Regions from separate parts of the Streptomyces sp. NPDC002773 genome, predicted to be linked through region 2. Evidence: riboswitches for the same ligand, from Rfam matches in the RefSeq annotation. Region 2 holds a riboswitch; each other region holds the start of a gene.
The links. A riboswitch is a leader RNA that binds a small molecule or an ion and turns the genes downstream of it on or off. The one in region 2 is predicted to bind cobalamin.
Positions count from the first base shown of each region.

Region 1: it holds a riboswitch for cobalamin, as region 2 does, so the genes downstream of both, cobN (cobaltochelatase subunit CobN) here and ABT034_RS24785 (ribonucleoside-diphosphate reductase subunit alpha) in region 2, are expected to answer to the same signal.
Region 3: it holds a riboswitch for cobalamin, as region 2 does, so the genes downstream of both, ABT034_RS08790 (cobalamin biosynthesis protein) here and ABT034_RS24785 (ribonucleoside-diphosphate reductase subunit alpha) in region 2, are expected to answer to the same signal.

Region 1 covers NZ_JBEOVO010000002.1:139,226-144,553, forward strand. Annotated here, with positions in the region: gene cobN (cobaltochelatase subunit CobN) at 1-2,609, opposite strand, end outside; cobalamin riboswitch at 2,649-2,788, opposite strand; gene ABT034_RS03260 (ferredoxin-like domain-containing protein) at 2,877-4,157, shown strand; gene ABT034_RS03265 (precorrin-8X methylmutase) at 4,154-4,807, shown strand; gene ABT034_RS03270 (precorrin-2 C(20)-methyltransferase) at 4,804-5,328, shown strand, end outside.
Region 2 covers NZ_JBEOVO010000023.1:17,011-22,338, reverse strand. Annotated here, with positions in the region: gene mctP (monocarboxylate uptake permease MctP) at 1-1,526, shown strand, start outside; gene ABT034_RS24790 (GNAT family N-acetyltransferase) at 1,641-2,141, shown strand; cobalamin riboswitch at 2,197-2,328, shown strand; gene ABT034_RS24785 (ribonucleoside-diphosphate reductase subunit alpha) at 2,462-4,843, shown strand; gene ABT034_RS24780 (ribonucleotide-diphosphate reductase subunit beta) at 4,957-5,328, shown strand, end outside.
Region 3 covers NZ_JBEOVO010000005.1:63,883-69,210, reverse strand. Annotated here, with positions in the region: gene ABT034_RS08800 (putative cobaltochelatase) at 1-127, opposite strand, end outside; gene ABT034_RS08795 (cobyric acid synthase) at 348-1,856, opposite strand; gene ABT034_RS08790 (cobalamin biosynthesis protein) at 1,853-2,836, opposite strand; cobalamin riboswitch at 2,868-3,010, opposite strand; gene ABT034_RS08785 (hypothetical protein) at 3,124-3,345, opposite strand; gene ABT034_RS08780 (inorganic phosphate transporter) at 3,358-4,626, opposite strand; gene ABT034_RS08775 (alpha/beta hydrolase) at 5,032-5,328, shown strand, end outside.

The DNA of each region.
Region 1 (5,328 bases), on a different contig from region 2:
ACGTCGTCGCCGGCGGTGCGCATCGCGCTGGTCCCCCAGAGGGAGAGGCCCACGGACGTCGGCCACTCGCCGTTGTCGGTGCGGTAGCGCTCCAGGAGGGAGTCGGCGAGCGCCTGCCCGGTCTCCCAGGCGAGCCGGGACGGCACGGCCTTCGGGTCGACGGAGTAGAAGTTCCGGCCGGTCGGCAGGACGTTGACCAGGCCGCGGAGGGGGGAGCCGGACGGGCCGGCCGGGACGAAGCCGCCGTTCAGGGCGTGCACGGCGTGCGTGAGTTCGTCGGTCGTCGACGCCAGGCGCGGCACGACCTGCTCGCAGGCGAAGCGGAGGACGGCGGCGACCTCGGGGCCGTACGCGGCGGCCAGGGTCGGCACCGCGTCCACCGACCAGTCCGCCGCCTCCATGGCCTCGACCAGCTCGCGGGCCTTGGCCTCCGCCTCGTCGGCGGTGGTGCGGGTCGCGGCCGACTCGTCGAGGCCGAGGGCCTCGCGCAGACCGGGAAGCGCCTGCGTGCCGCCCCAGATCTGGCGGGCGCGCAGGATGGAGAGGACCAGGTTGACCCGGGCCTCGCCCTCCGGGGCGCCGCCGAGGACGTGCAGACCGTCGCGGATCTGGGCGTCCTTGACCTCGCACAGCCAGCCGTCGACGTGCAGCAGGAAGTCGTCGAAGCCGTCGTCCTCCGGGCGCTGCTCCAGACCCAGGTCGTGGTCGAGCTTGGCGGCCTGGATCAGCGTCCAGATCTGGGCGCGGATCGCGGGCAGCTTCGCCGGGTCCATGGAGGAGATCTGCGCGTACTCGTCGAGCAGCTGCTCCAGGCGTGCGATGTCGCCGTACGAGTCGGCGCGGGCCATCGGCGGCACCAGGTGGTCGACAAGGGTGGCGTGGACGCGCCGCTTGGCCTGGGTGCCCTCGCCCGGGTCGTTGACGAGGAACGGGTAGATCAGCGGGATGTCGCCGAGGGCCGCGTCGGGGCCGCAGGCGGCGGACAGGCCGGCGTTCTTGCCGGGCAGCCACTCCAGGTTGCCGTGCTTGCCGAGGTGGACCATGGCGTCGGCGCCGAAGCCGCCGTCCTCGGCGCGGGCGGCGATCCACCGGTAGGCGGCCAGGTAGTGGTGGGACGGCGGGAGATCGGGGTCGTGGTAGATCGCGATCGGGTTCTCGCCGAAGCCGCGCGGCGGCTGGATGAGGATGAGCAGGTTCCCGCGCCGCAGGGCGGCGAGGACGATGTCGCCCTCCGGGTTGCGCGAGCGGTCGAGGAACATCTCGCCGGGCGCCGGACCCCAGTGCTCCTCGACGTGGGTGCGGAGCTCCTCGGGCAGGGTCGCGTACCAGCGCTTGTAGTCGGCGGCCGGGATACGGACCGGGTTGCGGGCGAGCTGCTCCTCCGTCAGCCAGTCCTGGTCGTGGCCGCCGGCCTCGATGAGGGCGTAGATCAACTCGTCGCCGTCGCCGGAGACGAGGCCGGGGAGGTCCTCCACGGGCCCGAAGTCGTACCCCTCCTCACGGAGGCGGCGCAGGAGGGAGACGGCGGACGCGGGGGTGTCGAGACCGACGGCGTTGCCGATGCGGGAGTGCTTCGTCGGGTACGCGGAGAGGACGAGCGCCAGCTTCTTCTCGGCGTTCGGGATGTGCCGGAGGCGGGCGTGCCGTACGGCGATCCCGGCGACGCGGGCGGCGCGCTCGGCGTCCGCCACGTACGCGGGCAGACCGTCCTCGTCGATCTCCTTGAAGGAGAACGGGACGGTGATCAGCCGGCCGTCGAACTCGGGCACGGCGACCTGGCTGGCGGCGTCCAGCGGGGAGAGGCCCTCGTCGTTCTCCTCCCACGCGGACCGCGAACCGGTCAGGCACAGCGCCTGGAGGATCGGCACGTCGAGCGCGGCGAGCGCCCCCGCGTCCCAGGCCTCCTCGTCGCCGCCGGCCTGCGCCTCGGCCGGCTTGGTGCCGCCCGCGGCGAGGACGGTGGTGATGATGGCGTCGGCGGTACGGAGACGGTCGAGCAGCTCCGGCTCGGGCGCGCGCAGGGACGCCACGTACAGCGGGAGCGCCTGCGCGCCGGTGTCCTCGATCGCCTCGCACAGAGTGCGGACGAAGCCGGTGTTGCCGCTCATGTGGTGGGCGCGGTAGTAGAGCACGGCGACGGTCGGGCCGCTGTCGTTCTTCGCGACCCGGTCCAGCGGGCCCCAGGTGGGGGCGGCGGCCGGGGCCTCGAAGCCGTGGCCGGTGAGCAGGACGGTGTCGGAGAGGAAGCGGGCGAGCTGCTCCAGGTTGCCGGGGCCGCCGTGCGCGAGGTAGGCGTGCGCCTCGGTGGCGACGCCGATGGGGACGGTGGACGCCTCCATCAGCTGTGCGTCGGGCGCCTGTTCGCCGCTGAGGACGACCACGGGCTTTCCGGCGGCGCGGAGCGCGTCCAGGCCCTCCTCCCAGGAACGGAGACCGCCGAGGAGCCGTACGACGACGAGGTCGGCGCCGTCCAGGAGGCCGGGCAGTTCGGCGAGGGGGAGACGGGCCGGGTTGGCGAAGCGGTACTCCACCGGGCCGCCGGCCGAGGCAGCGTTCGCCGCGCGGGCACTGAGCAGGTCGGTGTCGGAGTGCGACAGCAGCAGAAGCATGGCGAGCGCAGGCCTTCCTCGGGGTTGTCCGCGCCCCGGGTGGTCGTATGGACGGCAGGAGTTCCTGACTCACCCGTTCCGTCGTGCCTGGTACGGGCTCACAGTGGCGGGACCGCGCCGGAATCTCACCGGGCTTCCTCCCCGGGGTCCTGGGACCCCATGCCGATCTGCATCCTAGATCGTGCCGCCCGCGGCCCGGGGCGGGCCGCCGGGTCGGTCTGGTCACACCCGGTGGCCGCGCCGTTCCCCGTCGGTATGCTCGCCGCCATGCCGCCCACCCCACCCACGACGCCCGGAGCGGGCGAAGCTCGCATACGGGACCGTGGCGACGCCTGCCCCGGGGCGCTGCGCCTGCACCTCGCCGAGGACGGCCGCCTGGCCCGACTCCGCCTGCCCGCCGGACGCCTGACGCCTCGTCAGGTCGAGGTGCTCGCGGCCGCCGCGGAGACCCTGGGCGACGGGCGGATCAGCATCACCTCGCGCGGCAACGCGGAGCTGCGGGGCCTCTCGGACGACTGCGGGGCGGAGCTCGCGGCGCTCCTCGCGGAGGCGGGCCTGCTGCCCTCCCCCAGCCACGAACGCGTCCGCAACATCGTCGCCTCGCCCACCGCGGGACTCGACGGACTCGGCCACGGGGACGTGCAGTTGTGGGCGCGCCGGCTGGACGCCGCACTGTGCGCCGAGCCCCGGGCGGCGGCCCTCTCGGGACGGTTCCTGTTCGTCCTGGACGACGGGCGCGGTGACGTCGCCCCGCTCGGCGGGGATGTGAGCTTGGTCGCAGGAGAGGACGGGTCCGTCCTGCTGCGGCTCGGCCCGACGGTCTTCCGGCTCGCCGCCGCCGACGCCGTCCGTGCCGCCCTCGCCGCCGCCCTCGCGTTCCTCGACGCGGCCGAGGCGGCCGGCAACGGGGCCTGGCGCCCCCAGGAACTCCCCGACGACCACGCGCCGGACTGGGCGGGCGCCCTGACGGCGGCGGGCATCACGACGGAGCCCGTGGCCGACCCCGGCCGCGAACCCGTACGCGTACCCGAGCCCGTACCCGTACCGCCCCTGCCCGCGTCCCCGCCGCCCGCCCCCGGCGTGCTCCGGAGCGGCGCGCTCTACGTCCTCGCGCCGCTCGGCCGGCTGACCGCCGCTCAGCTGCGGGCCCTGCTTCCGGCCGACGAGGTGCGGCTGACGCCGTGGCGCGGGGTGGTCGTCGTCGGCGCCGGTACGCGTACGGCTCACGACCGGCTCGCGCGCCTTGAGTCGTACGGCCTGATCACCCGGCCCGACGCCCCCGGCGCCGGTGTCACCGTCTGCACCGGGCGGCCCGGCTGCGCCAAGTCTCTCGCCGACGTACGGGCGGACGCCCTCGCCGCGCCCGCGGGGCGGCTTCCCGTGCACTTCTCCGGGTGCGCACGCGGCTGCGGGCACCCGTACGGCGACCGGATCGAGGTCCTCGCCACCGGCGACGACACCTACCTGGTGGACGGCGTCCCCGCCTCCCGTACCTCCCTGTCAGAAGCCGTCGCGGCGGCCCGCGGCCCGGCAACCCCCACGAGATGAGCGAGAGCGACACCATGTTCGACTACGAGAAGGACGGGGCGGAGATCTACCGCCGGTCCTTTGCCACGATCCGCGCCGAGGCGGATCTCGCGGGCCTGCCCGCCGACGTCGCCCAGGTGGCGGTCCGGATGATCCACGCCTGCGGCATGACCGACCTCGTGCGGGACATCGCCTACTCCCCCGGCGTGGTCGCGAGCGCCCGCGCCGCCCTCCGCGGCGGCGCGCCGATCCTCTGCGACGCCCAGATGGTCGCCAGCGGTGTCACCCGCAAGCGGCTGCCCGCCGACAACGAGGTGATCTGCACCCTCTCCGACCCGTCCGTGCCGGGCCTGGCCGCCGAGCTCGGCACCACCCGCTCCGCCGCCGCCCTCGAACTGTGGCGGGACCGCCTCGAAGGCTCCGTCGTCGCCATCGGCAACGCGCCCACCGCGCTCTTCCACCTCCTGGAGATGATCGCCAAGGGGGCGGGGAAGCCCGCCGCCGTCCTCGGCATACCGGTCGGCTTCATCGGCGCCGCCGAGTCGAAGGACGCCCTGGCCGCCCAGGACCTCGGCCTTGAACACCTCGTCGTCCGCGGCCGCCGCGGCGGCAGCGCGATGACGGCCGCCGCGATCAACGCGCTCGCCCACGAAGCGGAGATCCAGCAGTGACCGCGCCCGGCAAGCTGTACGGCGTCGGCCTCGGCCCCGGCGACCCGGACCTGATGACCGTGGCAGCCGTGAAGGCCATCGCCGCCGCCGACGTGATCGCGTACCACTCGGCCCGCCACGGCCGCTCCATCGCCCGTTCGATCGCCGCCGAGCACCTCCGCGAGGACCACATCGAGGAGCGGCTGATGTACCCGCTCACCGTGGAGACCACGGACCACCCCGGCGGCTACCGGGGCGCCCTCGACGACTTCTACGAGGAGGCCGCGGCCCGCCTCGCCGCCCATCTCGACGCAGGGCGCACGGTCGCCGTCCTCGCCGAGGGCGACCCGCTGTTCTACGGCTCGTACCAGCACATGCACAAGCGGCTCGCGGACCGCTACGACACGACCGTCATCCCCGGCGTCACCTCGGTCAGCGCCGCAGCGGCCCGCCTCGGCGAGCCGCTGTGCGAGGCGGAGGAGGTCCTCACGATCATCCCCGGCACCCTGCCGGAGGACGAGCTGACGGCCCGGCTCGCGGGC
Region 2 (5,328 bases):
AGAACGAGAACAGCCTCGACGAGTGGGGCCTGGGCGGCCGCTCGTTCGGCACCTGGGTGACCTGGTTCCTGCTCGGCGGCGACCTCTACACCGCGTACACCTTCGTCGCCGTCCCGGCGGCCATCTACGCGGCGGGCGCGGCCGGCTTCTTCGCCGTGCCGTACACGATCCTGGTCTACCCGCTGATCTTCACCTTCCTGCCGCGCCTGTGGTCGGTCTCGCACAAGCACGGATACGTCACCACCTCGGACTTCGTGCGCGGCCGCTTCGGCTCCAAGGGCCTCTCGCTCGCGGTGGCGGTCACCGGCATCCTCGCCACCATGCCGTACATCGCGCTCCAGCTCGTCGGCATCCAGGCCGTCCTGGACGTGATGGGCGTCGGCGGCGGCGAGACCACCCACTGGTTCATCAAGGACCTGCCGCTGCTCATCGCCTTCGGTGTCCTCGCGGCGTACACGTACTCCTCGGGTCTGCGCGCCCCCGCGCTCATCGCCTTCGTCAAGGACACCCTGATCTACATCGTCATCGCGGTGGCGATCATCTACATCCCGATCAAGCTCGGCGGCTTCGACGAGATCTTCGCCAAGGCGGGCGAGACGTACGCGCAGACCAACGAGGCGACCGGCAAGCCGCGCGGCTCGCTCGTCCCCGGCGAGGCCGGCCAGTGGACGTACGCGACGCTCGCGCTCGGCTCGGCGCTCGCGCTCTTCATGTACCCGCACTCCATCACGGCGACCCTGTCGTCCCGGAGCCGTGAGGTCATCCGCCGCAACACCACGATCCTGCCGCTGTACTCGCTGATGCTGGGCCTGCTCGCGCTGCTCGGCTTCATGGCGATCGCCGCCGGGATCCAGGTGAAGAACGGGCAGCTCGCCATCCCGCAGCTGTTCGAGACGATGTTCCCGGACTGGTTCGCGGGCGTCGCGTTCGCCGCGATCGGCATCGGCGCGCTCGTCCCGGCCGCGATCATGTCGATCGCCGCGGCCAACCTCTTCACCCGCAACATCTACAAGGACTTCATCAAGAAGGACGCGACCCCGGCGCAGGAGACCAAGGTCTCCAAGATCGTCTCGCTTCTGGTGAAGGTCGGCGCGCTCGCCTTCGTCCTCACCATGGACAAGACCGTCGCCATCAACTTCCAACTGCTCGGCGGCATCTGGATCCTGCAGACCTTCCCCGCCCTCGTCGGCGGCCTCTTCACCCGCTGGTTCCACCGCTGGGCGCTGCTCGCCGGCTGGGCCGTCGGCATGCTCTACGGCACGGTCGCCGCGTACGGGGTCGCCAGCCCCACCCAGAAGCACTTCGGCGGCTCCTCGGCCGAGATCCCGGGCATCGGCGAGATCGGCTACATCGGTCTCACCGCCTTCGTCCTCAACCTCGTCGTCACGGTCGTCCTCACCTTCGTCCTCAAGGCCGTCAAGGCCCCGGAGGGCATCGACGAGACCTCCCCGTCCGACTACACGGCGGACGCCGGAGACGCCGGCGTGCAGACCAAGATGCCGAAGCTCGGCGCCGACACGCACTGACCGGCCCCACGGCCGCGACGCGCTGACCCGGCACACAGCCGCACCCGAAGGGCCCGGGATCCCCGCCATGGGATCCCGGGCCCCTTCGCGTCCCCGTGGAGGCACACTTCCCTCATGGACTTCACGATCAGGGCGGTACGGCCCGAGGAGTACGAGACGCTCGGGGAACTCACCGCGGGCACCTACCTGGACGACGGACTGCTGAAGTACGGGGCGCAGGACTTCTATCTGGACGTGCTGCGGGACACCGCGCGGCGGGCGCGCGAGAGCGAGGTGCTCGTCGCCGAGGACGCCGAGGGGCGGCTCCTCGGCGGAGTGACCTTCGCCACCGGCAACACCACCTGGGCGGACATCGCGGTCGCCGGCGAGGCCGAGTTCCGCATGCTCGCCGTCAGCCGGGAGGCCCGCGGCCGAGGCGTCGGAGAAGCCCTCGTACGGGCCTGTATCGAGCGCGCGAGGGCCCTCCCGGGGTGCGAGCGCCTCGTGCTCTCCACGGACGCGAAGATGGTCTCGGCGCACCGGATCTACGACCGCCTGGGCTTCGTCCGCACCCCGCACCGCGACTGGGAACCGACCCCGGGCCTTCTGCTGCGCACCTACGCCCTGGAGTTCTGACACCGGGCGGCGACACAACATGTGGGGGGTGCCATGAGCGGCGCCCCCCACATGTATGCTCGTGCTCGCTGTCGACGCAGGGGAATCCGGCGCGAATCCGGAACTGTCCCGCAACGGTGTGCTTCCTACGGATACGACCCATTCGTACGAGGTGAGTCCGACAACCTGCCGACAGCGCGCCCGGTCCGTCCGTTCCGGGTGCCACTGACGTCCGGGCCTCGCGGAGTGGGCCGGTGGAAGCGTCGCGTCCGGCGTTACGGATGCCCGCATGCCCGCCTTCCCCCGCCGCGGCCCCGAGCCGAGCGAGGGAGAGCCCCCACGTGACCATCGCGCCCGCCGATCCGGCTTCCGCCGAGGCTTCCGCGGTCGAGAGCGACGGCCCCGGGACCGTGCTGCTGCGGACCCTGACCGACCTCACCGCCGATCTCCCCGACACCGACCCCGGCAAGGTCGCCGCCGCCGCGCTCCGCGGCCGCAGCGCCGCGTCGGACGAGGCGGAACTGCGCGAGCTGGCCACCGAGGCGGCCGCGGGTCTGATCGCGGAGGACCCGGCGTACTCCCGGCTCGCCGCCCGGCTCCTGACGGTCACCATCGCCGACGAGGCGGCCGGCCAGGGCGCGTACTCCTTCTCCGCCTCCGTCGCCGTCGGCCACCGCGAGGGCCTGATCGCCGACCGCACCGCCGAGTTCGCCGCCCTGCACGCGGCCCGCCTCGACGCGACCATCGACCGGGCCGGCGACGACCGCTTCGGCTACTTCGGCCTGCGCACCCTCTACTCGCGCTACCTGCTGCGCCACCCGATCACCCGCAAGGTCATCGAGACCCCGCAGCACTTCATGCTCCGCGTCGCCTGCGGCCTCGCCGAGGACGACAGCACGCGCGCGCTCGACGAGGTCACGGCGCTGTACGGCCTGATGAGCCGCCTGGACTACCTCCCCTCCTCCCCCACGCTCTTCAACTCCGGCACCCGCCACCCGCAGATGTCCTCCTGCTACCTCCTGGACTCCCCGCAGGACGAGCTGGACTCCATCTACGACCGCTACCACCAGGTGGCGCGCCTCTCGAAGCACGCGGGCGGCATCGGCCTCTCGTACTCCCGCATCCGGGCCCGCGGTTCGCTGATCCGCGGCACCAACGGGCACTCCAACGGCATCGTGCCGTTCCTGAAGACCCTCGACGCCTCCGTCGCCGCCGTGAACCAGGGCGGCCGCCGCAAGGGCGCCGCCGCCGTCTACCTGGAGACCTGGCACGCGGACATCGAGGAGTTCCTGGAGCTCCGCGACAACACCGGCGAGGACCAGCGCCGTACGCACAACCTGAACCTGGCGCACTGGATCCCGGACGAGTTCATGCGCCGCGTCAACGCCGACGCCGACTGGTCGCTGTTCTCCCCGGCGGACGTGCCCGAGCTGGTCGACCTGTGGGGCGAGGAGTTCGACGCCGCCTACCGCGCCGCCGAGGCCAAGGGCCTGGCCCGCAAGACGATGCCGGCCCGCGACCTGTACGGCCGGATGATGCGGACGCTGGCCCAGACCGGCAACGGCTGGATGACCTTCAAGGACGCCTCGAACCGTACGGCCAACCAGACCGCCGAGCCCGGCACGGTCGTCCACTCCTCCAACCTGTGCACCGAGATCATCGAGGTCACGAACGACGGCGAGACGGCCGTCTGCAACCTGGGCTCGGTCAACCTGGGCGCGTTCGTGGACGCCTCGTCCCAGGACATCGACTGGGAGCGCCTGGACGCGACCGTCCGCACCGCCGTCACGTTCCTCGACCGGGTCGTCGACATCAACTTCTACCCGACCGAGCAGGCGGGCCGCTCCAACGCCCGCTGGCGGCCGGTGGGCCTGGGCGCGATGGGCCTCCAGGACGTCTTCTTCCAGCTGAAGCTGCCGTTCGACTCCGCCGAGGCCCGCGCGCTCTCGACGAAGATCTCCGAGCGGATCATGCTCGCCGCGTACGAGGCCTCCGCCGACCTCGCCGAGCGCAACGGCCCGCTGCCGGCCTGGGAGAAGACCCGTACGGCCCGCGGTGTCCTGCACCCCGACCACTACGACGTCGAGCTGAACTGGCCGGAGCGCTGGACGGCGCTGCGCGCCCGCATCGCGTCGACCGGCATGCGCAACTCCCTCCTCCTCGCCATCGCGCCGACGGCGACCATCGCCTCGATCGCCGGCGTCTACGAGTGCATCGAGCCGCAGGTCTCCAACCTCTTCAAGCGCGAGACGCTCTCCGGCGAGTTCCTCCAGGTCAACTCCTACCTGGTCGACGAGCTGAAGAAGCTCGGCGTGTGGGACGCGCAGACCCGCGAGGCCCTGCGCGACGCCAACGGCTCCGTCGCCGGCTTCACCTGGGTTCCGGCCGAGGTCCGCGAGCTGTACCGCACGGCGTGGGAGATCCCGCAGCGCGGCCTGATCGACATGGCCGCGGCGAGGACCCCGTTCCTGGACCAGTCGCAGTCCCTGAACCTCTTCCTCGAAACCCCGACCATCGGCAAGCTGTCGTCGATGTACGCGTACGCCTGGAAGCAGGGCCTGAAGACGACGTACTACCTGCGCTCCCGCCCGGCGACCCGGATCGCCCGCGCCGCCCAGGCGTCGACGACCGCCGCCCCCATCCCCGTCCAGCAGGCGGCCCCCGACGCGGACGCCCTCGCCTGCTCCCTCGAAAACCCCGAGTCCTGCGAGGCCTGCCAGTAATGAGTGCCCACCCGTCGCCCGACCGCCACCCCTCAACGACGGCGCTGCGCGCCGGCACCTCTTCTTCCGACAAGAACCTCCTCGACCCGGGCTTCGAACTGACCCTCCGTCCGATGCGCTACCCGGACTTCTACGAGCGCTACCGCGACGCCATCAAGAACACCTGGACCGTCGAGGAGGTCGACCTCCACTCGGACGTCGCCGACCTCGCCAAGCTCACCCCGGGCGAGCAGCACATGATCGGCCGCCTGGTCGCGTTCTTCGCGACGGGCGACTCGATCGTCTCGAACAACCTGGTCCTCACGCTCTACAAGCACATCAACTCCCCGGAGGCGCGCCTGTACCTGTCGCGCCAGCTGTTCGAGGAGGCCGTGCACGTCCAGTTCTATCTGACGCTGCTCGACACCTACCTGCCCGACCCGGACGACCGCGCGGCCGCGTTCGACGCGGTCGAGGAGATCCCCTCGATCCGCGAGAAGGCGCAG
Region 3 (5,328 bases), on a different contig from region 2:
ACTTGGCGGTCCCCTTCTCCCCCCGCACGAGCACACCGCCCACGGCGGGGCTCACCGCGTTCAGCAGCAGGGCAAGCCGCAGATCGTCCATGCCGACAACGGCGGTGAACGGATACCGGGTGCTCATCGGTGGGTCACTCCTTCGGATTGCTGATGTGCGGACGACGGCCCGCGGCCGCCGACGGCGAGAGACCGACCACAGGGGCCACCCGCACTGTTCTCGTCCTGCCGCACGGGTGGTCCGGGTGGGAACCCCAGCCCGGCCGCAGGCCGGGCGCACCCCCACCGGCCCACGCCCGCGCCCACGCCCGCGCCCCGACCTCGGCCCGCACCGAGCACGCCCCCGCTCACGGCGCCCCCGGCGGCACGAACGGCAGCCCCGCCGGGGCCCCCTCCTCGATCAGCCGCAGCAGCGCGTCCGTGTCCGCGTGCTCCTCGATCAGGTCCCCGAGCCGGTCCAACTGCTCCTCCCGCAGCGCCCCGAACGACGTGTCCGGCGCGGGCACGAACCGCCGCCCGGACGCCGTCGCGACCTCCCGCAGGAACGCCCGCCGGAACCCGTCGCTCTCCAGCGAGCCGTGCCAGTGCGTGCCCCAGACCGCGCCGACCCGGCACCCGTCGAGGAACGGCTCCCCACCCTCCACAGAGGCGACCCCGTGGTGGATCTCGTACCCCTCCACCCGCTCCCCGAGCGCCTCACCGACCGGCCGCTCCAGGGTCTTCTCGCGCGCGAACCGGACCCGTACGGGCAGCAGCCCGAGCCCGTCGACGGCGCCCGCCCGCGACTCGACCTCGTCCTCGATGTGCTCGCCGAGGACCTGGAAGCCGCCGCAGATGCCGAGCACCGGCCGTCCCTCGGCCGCGCGCCGGGCCAGCTCGTCCGCCAGACCCCGCTCCCGCAGCCAGGCGAGCGCCGCCACCGTCCCGCGTGTGCCGGGCACGACGACGAGGTCCGCGTCGACGAGCTCCTCGGGCCGGTCGACGAACCGAACCACCACACCCGGCTCGGCCGCCAGCGCGTCGACGTCCGTGAAATTGGACATCAGCGGTACGGCGCAGACGGCGACCCGCAGGACGTCCGCGCCGACCGGCGGCGCCACGACCGACTCCCGGACCGTGCCGCGCAGCGAGACCCGCAGCCCGTCCTCCTCGTCGATGCCGAGCCCGTGCGCGTACGGCAGGACGCCGAAGGTCCGGCGCCCGGTGAGGCCGTACAGCATGTCGAGCCCGGGTTCGAGCAGGGTCACATCGCCCCGGAACTTGTTCACCAGATAGCCCGCGACCAGCGACTGGTCCTCGGGCGAGAGCAGCGCCGTCGTGCCGAAGAACTGTGCGAAGACCCCGCCCCGGTCGATGTCGCCGACCACGACCACGGGCAGCTTCGCGGCCCGTGCGATGCCCATGTTCACGATGTCGGTGCGCCGCAGGTTGATCTCGGCCGGGCTGCCCGCGCCCTCGCAGATCACCGCGTCGTACGTGCTCCGCAGCTCCTCCAGGCACGCGAGGACCGGCTCGAACAGCTCCTTCTGCCGCCCCCCGTGGTAGCCACGCGCGCTCAGCTCGCCCACCGGTTTGCCCATCAGGACGACCTGGCTGGAACGGTCGCTGCCCGGCTTGAGCAGCACCGGGTTCATCAGCGCGGTCGGCTCGACGCGCGCGGCCTGCGCCTGCATGGCCTGGGCACGGCCGATCTCCGCGCCCTCCCTCGTCACGAAGGAGTTGAGGGACATGTTCTGTCCCTTGAACGGCGCCACCTTCAGGCCCTTGCGGACCAGCCAGCGGCAGATGCCGGCCGTCACGACGCTCTTGCCGGCGTCGGACGTGGTCCCGGCGACGAGCAGCCCCCCACCCCTCATGCGTTCCTCCGCTTCCACGCGCTCACGATCAGCCGGCCGCCCACGCAGGCGGCCAGGGTCAGTCCGGTGACCCGGCGGGACAGCTGGACCGCCCGGTCGATGTCGGCGACCTCGACGGGCCGCCCCTCCCCGTTGAGCACCGGCCGGTGTTCGACCCGGCCGCCGTACGAGAGCGTCCCCCCGAGCCGTACGCCGAGCGCGCCCGCGAAGGACGCCTCCACCGGGCCGGCGTTGGGGCTCGGGTGCTTCGGGGCGTCCGCCCGCCAGGCCCGTACGGCCCCGCGCGGATCGCCGCCCGCCACCGTCGCGAGCGCGGCCGTCAGCCGGGCACCGGGCCAGCCGGCCACGTCGTCGAGCCGGGCCGAGGCCCAGCCGAAGCGGCGGTGGCGGGGCGACTTGTGGCCGACCATCGCGTCCAGGGTGTTGACGGCCCGGAAGCCGAGCAGGCCGGGCACGCCCGCGACCGCGCCCCAGAAGAGGGCGCCGACGACGGCGTCGGAGGTGTTCTCGGCGACCGATTCGACGACCGCGCGGGCCATCGCGGGCCCGTCAAGGGACTGCGGGTCGCGCCCGCACAGGTGCGGAAGGCGTTCCCGGGCCACTTCGAGGTCCCCGGCGGCGAGCGCGCCGCCGATCGCGCGGGCCTCCCGGCCCAGGGTCGTACCGCCGACGACGGCCCAGACGGAGACCGCGGTCAGCGCCGCGGAGGCGGCCGGCCGGTTCCGTACGGTCCGTGCGGCGAGCGCGCCGAGGGCGGCGGTGGAGCCGGCGCAGACGGCGGTGTGCAGGGCGCCCCAACCGCGGTGGTCGCGGTGGAGCCGCTGTTCGACCGCGGCGGCCGCCCGGCCGAAGGCGGCGACGGGATGTCCACGGCGGGGGTCTCCGACGAGCAGGTCGGCGGCGAGACCGGCGGCCGCGCCCCACGCGAAGACGCCGGGGGATCGGAAGGGACGGAAGGGTCTGCGGCCGCGGCCGGGCATGGCGCATGTCCTCACTCAGGGTCCGCGCCCTGGATCGACGTGACCGGCGGCGAGAGTTCCTGACTCCCGGACCCTTCGGATCCGGTCACAGTGGCGGGACCGCGCCGGATTCGCACCGGACTTCCTCTACTGCCGCCGTAATGGCCTCGGCAGTCCACCACGCCCGGGAACAGCCGTCAACTCACCCTTGACCTGCACCGCGTCACTGTGCGAAGCACCACAAACACGACGGCCGGGCGGCCCGTACCCGAAGGTACGGACCGCCCGGCCGAGGGGCCGCGGGACCGTCAGACGACGATCAGGTAGATGCCGTACGCCACGGCCGCGAGGCACAGGGCGAAGCAGGCGTAGGCGCCGGTGCGGGCCAGGGCGGCGGAGCCTCCCTGGGCGGCGGCCTGCTCCTGCTTGGAGAGGCCGATGATGCCGAGGGTGAAGAGGCCCACCAGGGCTACGGTCGCCGCGAGGCTGACTCCGAAGACGGAGCCGAGGGCTGCCCAGTCGATCTTCATGTCGTTCGTTCCTTACACCGCTGCGGCGGGGGCCTGGGGAGCGGCCGGGTCGGTGGGAACCGGCGCGGGGATGGTGGTCTTGAGGTCCTCGTCCGCGACGGCGGCGAAGGAGCCGGCCGTGGGCGGCGGGGTGACGGCCGCCATGGCGGTGGTCACCACACCCGCGGGCTCGGCGTCGAGGTCGTCGGCGGTGACGTTGTGGTGGTCGACCGGCTTGCGGCGGGACAGCGACCAGATGACGGCCGAACCGCCGACCAGGAGGACCGCGACGGCGGCGATGCCCCAGGGGCCCTGCTTGGTGAGGAACTCGGCACCGGCGCCGACCAGGCCCGCGGCGGGCAGGGTCAGACCCCAGGCGACGAACATCCGGGTCGCGGTGGACCAGCGGACGACACCGCCCTTGCGGCCGAGGCCCGCGCCCATCACGGCACCCGAGCAGGACTGGGTGGTGGAGAGGGAGAAGCCGAGGTGCGAGGAGGCCAGGATGACCGTCGCGGCGCTGGTCTGGGCGGCGAAGCCCTGCTGCGGCTGGAGGTCGGTGAGGCCCTTGCCCATGGTGCGGATGATGCGCCAGCCGCCGAGGTAGGTGCCGAGGGCGATCGCGACACCGGCGGCGACGATGACCCAGAGGGGCGGGTTCGAGCCGGGCGCGACGACGCCCTGGGTGACGAGCGCCAGGGTGATGATGCCCATCGTCTTCTGGGCGTCGTTGGTGCCGTGGGCGAGGGAGACGAGACCGGCGGAGGCGATCTGGCCGACCCGGTAGCCCTTGGCGGTGTGCTTCTCGTCGGTCTTCGCACCGATCTTGTACGTCAGCCTGGTGGCCAGCATCGCGGCGAGACCGGCGACGAGCGGCGCGGCGATCGCGGGGATGAGGACCTTGGTGACGATGGTCGGGCCGTTGACCGCGGACCAGCCGGCCGACATGACCGCGGCGCCGATGAGGCCGCCGAAGAGGGCGTGGGACGAGCTGGACGGCAGGCCCAGGAGCCAGGTCAGCAGGTTCCACAGGATGGCGCCCACGAGCGCCGCGAAGATCACTTCTGTGCGAATGCCCTCTTCGTTGATGATCCCGCCGGAGATCGTCTTGGCGACCTCCACGGACAGGAACGCGCCGACGAGGTTCAGCACGGCGGACATGGCCACCGCCGTCTTCGGTTTGAGAGCACCGGTCGAGATGGTCGTGGCCATCGCGTTGGCGGTGTCGTGGAAACCGTTCGTGAAATCGAACACGAGAGCTGTCACGACCACAATGGCGAGCAGCAGCGTGATGTGTTCCATTTACCCAGGCAATCGTTTGACGTCAGTGGCTAGCCGAACGTAGGCAACCTGAGTGAACGGAAGGTGAACTGGGTCCGGCGTTGTGGTGACCCGATCCGGTGTCAAGGGATTCCGCTTACGGTCCCGGCGGGCGAGCTGTCCACGATGCGGTCACCCCGCAACCCCGGGTAATCCCGGCCTTCACCGGGCACATGCGACCTGCCCCGGTTCCTCCCCGGCCGCCCCGTTCCGCTCCCTGGACCGCACCACCCGACCGGGCGACCCCGCGGACGAGACCCATGTCACTCGCCGGAGTGGCCCGAGGGGCCCTCGCGTCCTTCCCGGAATGGCCGGAAGAAGTCCCTGCCCGGCCCCGGCCGGGTCCGCCCGGTGGCAGGCCGCCCCCACCCTGCCGACACTGGGAGCGTGCGCCCGGCTACAGCGACGGCAGCGGCCGTCACCACCCTGCTCGGTGTCGGCGCGGTCGCGGTCGCGGCCGGCCGGTACGCCAGCGACGCCGCCCTCAAGGCGCCGTCCGGACCATCCCTGCCCGGGGACCCACGCCTCACCGTGCACGCCACCGGCGCCGAGCGGATCACCCTCACCCGCAGCCTCGCCTCGCTGCGCCCCGGCACGTACGGACTCGAGGGCCCCGACCTGCACGCCGTCGTCGGCCCCGTCCTCGAACGGGTCCCCCACACCGCCGACACCGTCGTCCGGCGT